3 regions of the Saccharopolyspora antibiotica genome follow, and region 2 is predicted to be linked to each of the others. Evidence: riboswitches for the same ligand, from Rfam matches in the RefSeq annotation. Region 2 holds a riboswitch; each other region holds the start of a gene.
What was found. Region 2 has a riboswitch for thiamine pyrophosphate ahead of ACL03H_RS11920 (thiamine ABC transporter substrate-binding protein). Riboswitches for the same ligand answer to the same signal wherever they lie in the genome.
Positions count from the first base shown of each region.

Region 1: another riboswitch for thiamine pyrophosphate. It lies ahead of thiO (glycine oxidase ThiO); the one in region 2 lies ahead of ACL03H_RS11920 (thiamine ABC transporter substrate-binding protein).
Region 3: another riboswitch for thiamine pyrophosphate. It lies ahead of thiD (bifunctional hydroxymethylpyrimidine kinase/phosphomethylpyrimidine kinase); the one in region 2 lies ahead of ACL03H_RS11920 (thiamine ABC transporter substrate-binding protein).

Region 1 is NZ_JBJZOI010000005.1:86,999-90,230, forward strand. Features, by position in the region: gene ACL03H_RS04915 (alpha-lytic protease prodomain-containing protein) at 1-342, shown strand, start outside; gene thiE (thiamine phosphate synthase) at 636-1,310, opposite strand; TPP riboswitch at 1,385-1,492, shown strand; gene thiO (glycine oxidase ThiO) at 1,482-2,600, shown strand; gene thiS (sulfur carrier protein ThiS) at 2,588-2,788, shown strand; gene thiG (thiazole synthase) at 2,790-3,232, shown strand, end outside.
Region 2 is NZ_JBJZOI010000012.1:57,374-60,605, forward strand. Features, by position in the region: gene ACL03H_RS11915 (ABC transporter permease) at 1-769, opposite strand, end outside; gene ACL03H_RS11920 (thiamine ABC transporter substrate-binding protein) at 766-1,812, opposite strand; TPP riboswitch at 1,859-1,969, opposite strand; gene ACL03H_RS11925 (4a-hydroxytetrahydrobiopterin dehydratase) at 2,039-2,332, shown strand; gene ACL03H_RS11930 (FAD-dependent oxidoreductase) at 2,336-3,232, opposite strand, start outside.
Region 3 is NZ_JBJZOI010000014.1:115,330-118,561, reverse strand. Features, by position in the region: gene ACL03H_RS13785 (hypothetical protein) at 1-130, shown strand, start outside; gene ACL03H_RS13780 (hypothetical protein) at 199-927, opposite strand; gene ACL03H_RS13775 (hypothetical protein) at 1,003-1,272, opposite strand; gene ACL03H_RS13770 (biotin attachment protein) at 1,539-1,811, shown strand; TPP riboswitch at 1,854-1,952, shown strand; gene thiD (bifunctional hydroxymethylpyrimidine kinase/phosphomethylpyrimidine kinase) at 1,946-2,779, shown strand; gene ACL03H_RS13760 (hypothetical protein) at 3,011-3,220, shown strand.

The sequences.
Region 1 (3,232 bases), on a different contig from region 2:
CTGGTGAACGACTACGCGGGCGGCAGCGTCGGCGTGGGCGGCTCCACCGAGGCCGCCGAGGGCGCGTCGATCTGCCGGTCCGGTTCCACCACCGGCTGGCACTGCGGCACCGTCGAGGCCAAGAACCAGACGGTGAACTACGCGGAGGGCAGCGTCGAAGGCCTCACCCGCACCGACGTGTGCGCCGAGCCCGGTGACTCGGGCGGCTCCTGGCTGTCCGATGACCAGGCGCAGGGCGTGACCTCCGGCGGTTCGGGCGACTGCACCAACGGCGGGACCACGTACTTCCAGCCGGTCAACGAGATCCTCGACGCCTACGGGCTCACCCTGCTCACCCAGTGAGCCGCCCGCGCCCGGTGAACCCGGGTGCGCGGCGAACGCCCGTGAACGCCCCTCGTTCCCGGGTGACCGAGCGGTCCAGGAGCGGGCTGCGCCTCAGCCCCACGAGGCGCAGCCCGCTTCCGCGATTTCTCAAGAAATCTCTCTTCCCCCGCCGCCGTCACCGCGCGCGGTACCGCGATTTCTCGCGAAATTGCCGCCCCGCGAGCGCGGTCCGCGGCGTTGTCCGCGCGGAGCCCGGCACCCGGGGTCGACGCGTCGCACCGCGATTTCTCGCGAAATCGCAAGATCGGTGGTCAGTCGGGCAGGCCGGCGCGGAGGGACTCGGCGGCGGCGCGCGGGTCCTCGGCCTCGGTGATCGCGCGGACCACGACGATGCGCTCCGCTCCGGCCGCCACCACCTCGGGCAGGTTGGAGTGGTCGATGCCGCCGATCGCGAACCACGGCCTGCCGTGGCCCCGGTGCTCCGCCGCGTGGCGCACCAAAGCGGGCCCCGCGGCCTCTCGGCCGGGCTTCGTCGGAGTCGTCCACACCGGCCCGGTGCAGAAGTAGTCCACTCCGGCCTCGGTCGCGCCCGCGTCGGCCTGCACCACGTCGTGCGTGGAGCGGCCGATGGCGATCTCGTCGCCGAGGATCCGGCGGGCGACCGGGACGGGGAGGTCGTCCTGGCCCAGGTGCAGCACGTCGGCCTCCGCGGCCAGCGCCACGTCCGCGCGGTCGTTCACCGCCAGCAGGGCCCCGTGCCGCACGCACGCCTCCGCGAGCACCTCCAGCGCCGCGAGCTCCCGGCGCGCCTCCAGCGGAGCGCCGTCGCGCCCCTTGTCCCGCAGCTGGATCACGTCCACGCCACCGGAGAGCGCGGCCTCGACGAACTCGGCCAGGTCACCCCGCTCGGTGCGCGCGTCGGTGCAGAGGTACAGCCGTGCTTCGGCGAGCCGCGTGCGGATGCCGACACCGTCCAATCCGGGCATGACCCCAGGGTATCCCCGCCCCCGCTGGTCCTGGCCGCCTGCTGACCACGTCCCCGGTGATGAGTACGGTGGGAGGTGGTCCGCACGGGAGTCCGGAGCAACCGGGCTGAGAGGGGGCACGAGCCCCGACCGTCGAACCTGATCCGGGTCATGCCGGCGCAGGGAGCGCAGATGTCTGAGCTGTCGGCCGTCACCGTCGTGGGTGGCGGCGTCATCGGTCTCGCCGTGGCTTGGCGGGCCGCGCGCGCGGGGCACCGCGTGCGCGTGATCGACGCCGGGGAACGCGCCGCTTCCTGGGTGGCCGGCGGGATGCTCGCCCCCGTCGCCGAGGCGACGCCCGGCGAGGAAGAACTCCTGGAGCTCGGCTCCGAGTCCCTGCTGCGCTGGCCCGGCTTCGCCGAGGAGCTGGTCCGCGATTCCGGGCGCGCCACCGCCCTGCGCACGGAGGGGACCTTCGTGGTGGCCGTGGACGAGGCCGACCGCGCCGACCTGGACCGGCTCGCCGAGCATCTCGCCTCGCTCGGTCGCGAGGTCACCCGGCTCAGCGCGCGGGAGCTGCGCCGTGCGGAACCCTCCCTCGGACCCGGAGTGCGGCGCGGGCTGGCGGTGCCCGGGGACCTGGCCGTGGACAACCGGCTCGCGCTGGCCGCGCTGCGCTCGGCGGCGGAGGCGGCCGGGGCGGAGTTCCGCGACGGCCGGGTGCGCGCGGTGCGGCCCGGAGCGGTGGAGCTCGATGGCGAAGAGCTGCGCTGCGACGTCGCGGTGATCGCCGCTGGGGCGCGCTCCGGCGAGCTGCACGACGGGCTGCGCGGCCGGATCCGGCCGGTGAAGGGCGAGGTGCTGCGGCTGCGCGCGCGCCGCTCGGCGCTGCCACCTCCCACCCGGACCGTGCGCGGACCGGTGCACGGCAGGCAGGTCTACCTGGTGCCGCGCGACGACCGAGGCCTCGTCGTCGGCGCGACCCAGCACGACGCCGGTTTCGACCTCGGCGTCACCGCGGGCGGGGTGCGAGACCTGCTGGCGGACGCCGAACGGCTGCTGCCGGGGATCGCCGAGTACGAGCTGGTCGAGGCCCTCGCCGGGTTGCGGCCCGGAACCCACGACAACCTGCCGTTGATCGGGTGGCTGGAACCCGGGGTGCTGGTCGCGACCGGCCACCACCGCAACGGGTTCCTGCTCGCGCCGATCACCGCCGAGGCCGTGCTCGCGGTCCTGGCCGGGCAGCGGCCACCCGCGGCCGTCGATCCGGAGCGGGGACACGACGGAGGAGGTCGACCGTGCAAGTGCTGATCAACGGTGCGCCGCGACCGGTGACCGCGGACGACACGCTGGCCGGAGTGCTGGCGGAGTTCGGGGTGGCCGAGCGCGGCGTGGCCGTCGCCGTCGACGGTGCGGTGGTGCCCAGGGCTTCCTGGCCCGCCACCCGGTTGCGCGACGGGGCGGTCGTGGAAGTGCTCACCGCGGTGCAGGGAGGCTGACGTGGACGATCCACTGGTGATCGCGGGCCGGGAGTTCGGCTCGCGGCTGATCACGGGAACCGGGGGAGCGGCGAACCTCGCAGTGCTGGAGCGCGCGCTGATCGCCTCGGGCACCGAGCTCACCACGGTCGCGATGCGCCGCGCTGACGCGGGCGGGCGCACCGGGGTGCTCGAACTGCTGGGCAGGCTCGGCATCGAGTCGCTGCCGAACACGGCGGGGTGCCGGACCGCGGCCGAGGCGGTGCTCACCGCCCAGCTGGCGCGGGAGGCGCTGGAGACGAACTGGGTGAAGCTGGAGGTGGTGGCGGACGAGGAGACGCTGCTGCCCGATCCGGTGGAGCTGCTCGACGCGGCCGAGCAGCTCGTCGACCAGGGGTTCGTCGTGCTCGCCTACACCAACGACGACCCGGTGCTGGCCCGTCGGCTCGCCGACGTCGGATGCGC
Region 2 (3,232 bases):
GGGCGGTGTCGACGGGGGCGCGCAGCCGCAGCGCGGTCTCCCGGCGGCGCCGCGCGGCGGTGGCCACCAGCAGCGCGGCGAGCACGGCCGCCAGCTGGAGCAGGGACAGCGCGGCGGCACCCGACAGGTCCAGCAGCTGCACGGTGCGCAGGTAGATCTCGGTCTCCAGGGTGCGCAGCGCGCCGCCGCCGAGCACCAGCACCACCCCGAAGCTGGTGGCGCTGAACAGGAAGACCACCGCGGCGGCCGAGCCGAGCGCGGGCAGCAGGGCGGGCAGGGTGACCGAGGTGAACGCCCGCCACCGGCTCGCCCCGAGCGAGCGGGCGGCGTCCTCGGCGCGGCGGTCGAGGTGGCCCCACAGCCCGCTCACCGTGCGGGCGACGACGGCCACGTTGAAGAAGGCGTTCGCCAGCACGATCGCGCTCACCCCCGCCTCGGCGCCGAACAGCGCCCGGAACGCCATCCCCACCACGATCGTCGGGAGCACGAACGGCACGGTCACCACGACCCGCAGGAGCCCGCGGCCGGGGATCGCGAGCCGCGCCAGCACGTAGGCCAGCGGCATCCCGGCCAGCAGCGCGACGGCGGTGGACGCGGCGGCCTGCCCGAGGGTGAACCCGACCAGCCGCCAGGTCGCCGCCTCGGCCAGAACCGGCCCGGCGCCGCCCAGCCCGAGCCCGATGATCGCGGCGACGGGCCAGGCGAAGAACAGCCCGAGGAACCCGAGCACGACCGCCGCGGCGAGCGCGGCGGGCAGTCTGCCGCTCATCCCCGGATCAGCGTCCGCCACTCGTCGACCCACCGGTCCCGGTTGCGCTCCACCTCGGCGGCGGGCAGCTCGGTGGGACGCGGGGGCAGGGGGGCGCTGGTCTCCCAGCCGGGCGGCAGCGCGATCCCCTCCACCGCCGGGTACACGTACATCTGCTCGGCGACCTGGCCCTGGAACTCGGGCGAGAGCAGGAAGTCCACGACCTCCCGCGCCGCCTCCGGGTCCTTCGCGCCGGTCAGCACCCCGGCGTACTCGACCTGCCGGTAGCACCCGTCGAGCAGCGCCCGGGTGCGCGGCCGGCCCGCCTCGTCCACCTCGGCGGCGGGCGAGGAGGCGTAGGAGAGCACGATCGGCCGCGGCCCCTGCCCGGTGGAGCCGGAGAAGTCCTGGTTGTAGGCCTCTTCCCACCCGGAGGAGAGCTTCGCCCCGTTCGCGGTGAGCTGGCGCCAGTAGTCCTGCCAGCCGGGCTCGCCGAAGGTGGCGATGGTGCCGAGCAGGAAGGCCAGTCCCGGGGAGGAGGTCGTCGGGTCGGGCAGCGCGACCAGGTCGCGGTACCGCGGGTCCGTGAGGTCGCGCAGCGTCGCGGGCTCCGGCACCCGGTGTTCGGCGAACCAGCGGGTGTCGACGTTGAGGCAGACGTCGGCCACGTCGACCGCGGTGAGCCGGTGCTGCTGGTCCTGCGCGTAGCGCTGCGGGCCGCGATCGGCCGCGTCGGGCCGGTAGGGCTCGAACACGTCGGCCGAGAGAGCCCTGGAGGCGAAGGTGGAGTCCACCCCGTAGGCCACGTCGCCGAGGGGGGCCGCCTGGGACAGCGCCAGCTTGTTCGTCAGCTCCCCCGCGTCGCCGCTGTTGCGCACCTCCAGGTGGATGCCGCTGCGCCGCTCGAAATCGGCGAGCGCGGCGGGATCGGCGGCGAACGAGTCGTGCGCGACCAGGGTGACGGTGCGCGCCCCGGATTCCGGTTCGCCGCTGCCGATGAGCGAGCACCCGGTGGTGAGCGAGGCGATCGCGAGGGCGGCGACCCAGCGCGGATATCGGTTCAACGGTCCTCCCGAGCAGCACAGCGGCAACGGCCACGCGTGCAACGTCGAGCTGATCGCGACACCTCCCTGCGCCGGCATGATCCGGTTCAGGTGCGGACGGTCGAGGGGCTTCGCCCCTCCTCTCAGCCCAGCGCGCTGGACTCCCGTGGCCCCGGAAGTCTACGTGCCGCCACTCGGCCGGGGGCCGACGGTCGCATCGGGGCCCGTCGAGGCCCACCATGGAGGCATGACCGAACTGCTGAACGACGCGCAGGTCGCCGAGGCGCTGTCCCGGCTGCCGGAGTGGGCCCAGGAGGGCTCCACCATCACGAGGGCGGTGGAGTTCGCGAGCTTCCCGCAGGCCATCCAGGCCGTGAACCGGATCGCGGAGATCGCCGAGAGCGAGAACCACCACCCCGACTTCGACGTCCGCTGGCGCACGCTCCGCTTCGCGCTCTCCACGCACTCCGAGGGCGGCATCACGGCCAAGGACATCACCATGGCCGAGGAGATCGACGGCGTCGTCGACGCCCTCACCTGAGCCTCAGCCCAGCAGCTCCGCTGCTTCGGCGGCGCAACCCCAGGACAGCGCCACTCCGGCTCCGGAGTGGCCGTAGTTGTGCACGACGGTGGCGCCGCCGATCCGCTCGACCTCCAGCCGGACCGCTTCGCGCCCGGGGCGCAGCCCCACCTGCTGACCGAGCACCTCGGCCCCGGCGAGTCGCGGTTCGGCCTGGGCGCACCGGCGCAGGATCGCGGCGCCGGTCGCCCGGTCCGGCACCCGCGACCAGTCGTGCTCGACGGCGACCCCACCGAGGACGACGCGGTCGCCGTGCGGGAACCACGCGGTGAACTCCTCCGCCCCGCCCACCTCGACGAAGTACTCGTCGAGGCCCGGGTTGCGCACGATGACGTGCTGGCCGCGCACCGGTCGCACCCCCGGGTCGCCGACGAGTTCGCGCGCGCCGACCCCGGTGCAGTCGACGATCCGGCTGGCCTCCTCGACCGCCTCGGCCAGCGACGAGACCGGGCTCAGCAGCAGCTCGCCACCCGCCGCGAGGAAGCGGCCGGTCAGGTGTTCCAGGTAGCGGGGCATGTCGATCAGCGGGGCGGTCGCCCGGTAGCCGGAGCGGAAGCCCTCCGGGAGCTCGCCGGGGGTGCAGGGCCGCAGGTCGGGCAGCAGCAGCGCCTCGGGCGGCACCTGGTCCCCGAGGTCGACGCGGGCGGCCATCCGCCCGGCGGCGAGGTGCACCCCGGTGCTCTCGTCGGCCGCGAGGGCGACGAGCCTCGGGTAGCTGTCCGCCACCCAGCGCCGCACCCGCTCGGCGGGTCGCAGCAGCGCCGGCCCCCACATCGCGCCGGCGACCGCGGAGGTGGTCTCCGCGGGGCGCTGGTCGGTCCGGACGCGCACCGGCACCCCGCTTTCGGCGAGGGTCACGGC
Region 3 (3,232 bases), on a different contig from region 2:
GGTGACCTGGTGGACCGTGCGCAACGCCGTGCTGCCGGGTTCGCTTTCGCCGTTGGCCCTGGCGTTGGTCGGCGTCGTGCTCGCGGCCGCCGCGGCGCTGCTGCACCGGGCGCCCCGGCGCCGGAGGTGATCCGGGGCCGAGAACGACGAAGCCGCTGCCCTCGGGGGAGGAGCAGCGGCTCGGTGCGCGAGGAGGCCTCAGACGGAGCGGAGGACGAGCCCGGTCGGCTCGGCGGTGAAGGTCAGCGCGCCCTCGAACGCGGCGATCGGCAGCTCGTCGCGGACCAGCCGGTGCGGCGCGTCGACCGTCTCGACCCGGACCTCGCCCGCGGCGAAGGTCTGCTCGGCGAAGTCGGGTCCGGCCAGCCGGACCTCCAGGCGCTGTTCCCGCAGGGTGACCGCGACGGAACCACCGGGGACCGAGAGCGGCTCACCGTCGGCGGTGACGACCAGGCTGCCCTCGCCGTCCGCTTCGGGCCGGACCGCCACGTGCGAGAGCGCGACGTCGCGCGCGCCCTCGGCGCCGGTGACGCCGATGACGTCCCGGGAGGAGTCGCCCGACTCGCCGGCGCTGGGGACCAGCAGCGGGGCGCGCAGCTTGGCGGCCAACCGGTGCGGCTGCCAGGAACCGGAGCCGATCAGGTTCACCACCGAGCTGATCTCGGTGCCGGCGAGCAACCGCTCGCTGCCCACCGCCGGGGTGATCTCGATGGCCGCGGCGCCGCGCTCCTCCAGCAGCTCGCGCAGCGCCTTGGCGCGCAGCCTGCTGTTGCGGTCGAACCCGCGGGTGATCGCAACGGCTCCGGACGCGCCGCCTCGCGCCGCCGCGTCGGCGAGACCGGCCAGGGGGGCCCAGACCTGCGCCGGATCCGGCCGGGACGAGCGGCGGGAACGGGTGGGTCGGGGGGCGTCGGCAGTGGTGTCCATTGCATCAACTCTAATCCGCCACCGAGGGTCGCCTCACCAGGTGATCACCCGTCAGCGGTGTGACATCGCTCGCCCTCAGGCGTCCCAGGTGGTGACCACGAGATCCCGATCGAGGGCCAGCTGTTCCTCGACCTGGTGCTCGCACTCGGCGCAACGCTGCGTGATGCGACGGCTCGACGGCTCCTTGCTCGCGGGCCAGGTCTCGTGCGGGAGCTTGATCGTTTTCGAGCAGAGCGCGGAGACGGGGTCGCCGGCGGGTCTGGCACCGGGGCGCACCGTGATCGCGTGCCGGACGCGCTGGCCCGCGCCGACGATCCACCACACGTGCTCTTGATCGGGGAACACTGCCGTCCCACCCCCATGCCTTTCAGGACGCCCGCCGCGCGGGGCCGCCCGGCTTCGGTCCGTTGGCCGGATCTCGAACTCTAGACGGACGAGCCCCCGCCCACGTTGCATTCGCGGGGGCGGCCGATTCCCCGGCCGCGCGGCTCCGAGCGGGTTGCCGGGACTGTTCAGCCGTACGGTCTCGCCCCGGCGCTGCTGGCGAGCTGCGCCGCTCGCAGCAGGTCCGGGAGCGGAAGGTTCACTTGTGGTGAGAAGGATCACCGCCCATGCTGGGCCCTTCGCCGCGCCGGACGCTGGAGGGGAACGCCGTGACGGACCTGCACTTCCCCCGCCCGCGCGCGGACCCGCACGAGCCGGGGGAGCTGCTCCGCTGGCTGGCGGCCGACGGGGAGCGGGTGCGCGGCGGGGAAGCGGTCGCGGAGGTCCGGGCTGACGGCCGGACCCGGGCGGTGCTGGCTCCCGCCTCGGGCACCCTCTGGTGGCAGGGCCGGGCGGGCGAGCGGTTCACCCCGGGCTCGATCATCGGCCTGGTCGAGTGAGTCGGGGCCGCTGGCCGCGGCGGAGCTGGTTGCTAGGTTGGGAGCAGTGACGCGGGGTGCCCGGCGAGCGGCCGGGCTGAGAGCAGACCCGTCGAACCTGACCTAGTTCGTGCTAGCGGAGGGACGTCACCGACGTGACCGTTCGTGCTGCCCGCCCCGAGCAATCCGGGCGGATCCCCAACGTCCTGAGCATCGCCGGCACCGACCCCAGCGGTGGTGCCGGGATCCAGGCCGACCTCAAGTCCTTCTCCGCCAACGGCGCCTACGGCACGGCCGTGGCGACCGCCCTGGTGGCGCAGACCACCACCGGCGTCGCCGAGGTGCGGGAGGTGCCGCCGGAGTTCGTGACCGCCCAGCTGAACACCTTGCTCGACGACGTGCGGGTGGACGCGGTCAAGATCGGGATGCTGGCGAACGCCGGGGTCATCCGCGCGGTGGTCGCGGCGCTGGACCGCTACGCCCCGCCGCACGTGGTGCTGGACCCGGTGATGGTGGCCAAGAGCGGGCACCGGCTGCTGGCCGACGAGGCGGTCGCGGTGCTGCGCGACGAGTTGCTGCCCCGCGTCGACCTGATCACCCCGAACCTGCCGGAGGCGGCGGACCTGCTCGGTGAGCCCGAGGTCGCGGACTCCGCCGGGATGGCGGCGCAGGCCGAACGACTGGCGGGGCTGGGGGCGCGGCGGGTGCTGCTCAAGGGCGGGCACCTGCGGGAGCCGAGCAGCGTCGACCTGTTCCGCGGTGACGGCGGCGTCGAGTTGCTGCGCCGGGAGCGGGTCGAGACGACCAGCGATCACGGCACCGGGTGCACGCTCTCGGCGGCGGTGGCCGCGCTGCGCCCGCGCTCGCCGGACTGGATCTCGGCGGTGCGGGAGGCCAAGACCTACCTGACCGAGGCCCTGCGGGCGGCGGAGCGGCTCGACGTGGGACGGGGGCACGGGCCCGTGCACCACTTCCACCGCTGGTGGTGAGGCGCCGGATCGGGTTGTGCCGCAGCGGGTTCCGGGGTTCTCAAGATCAACTATTGGGCTCCGGTCCCGCCGCGATGACCACCTGCTGAGACGACTCGAAGATCGTGATCAGGAGCACTTTCGGGTGGTGTTAACGAACACCCTCCGCCGCGACGATGAGGTCCACGACACGTTCGTTCGGCGTGCTCGGTCGTGGGGCGGCGGCGTCCCACCGCGCGGGGTTCGGTGGCCTTGACTACGGGAATTTCCATTCTGATCATGCTGGCGGGGATGCTGGTGCCGGTGCTGGCGGCCGCCCCCTTCTACATCGCGGACCGCAGGCGCGAAGCGGCCGCCGCGCAGGCCGATGCCGAGGCCGAACAACCGGTGGCCGAGATCCACGTGCTGCACCCGGAGGCTCCGAGCCGGCAGCTTCCGGAGGAGGGCCGGGCGGCGGCCTGAGCCGCCGCCCGT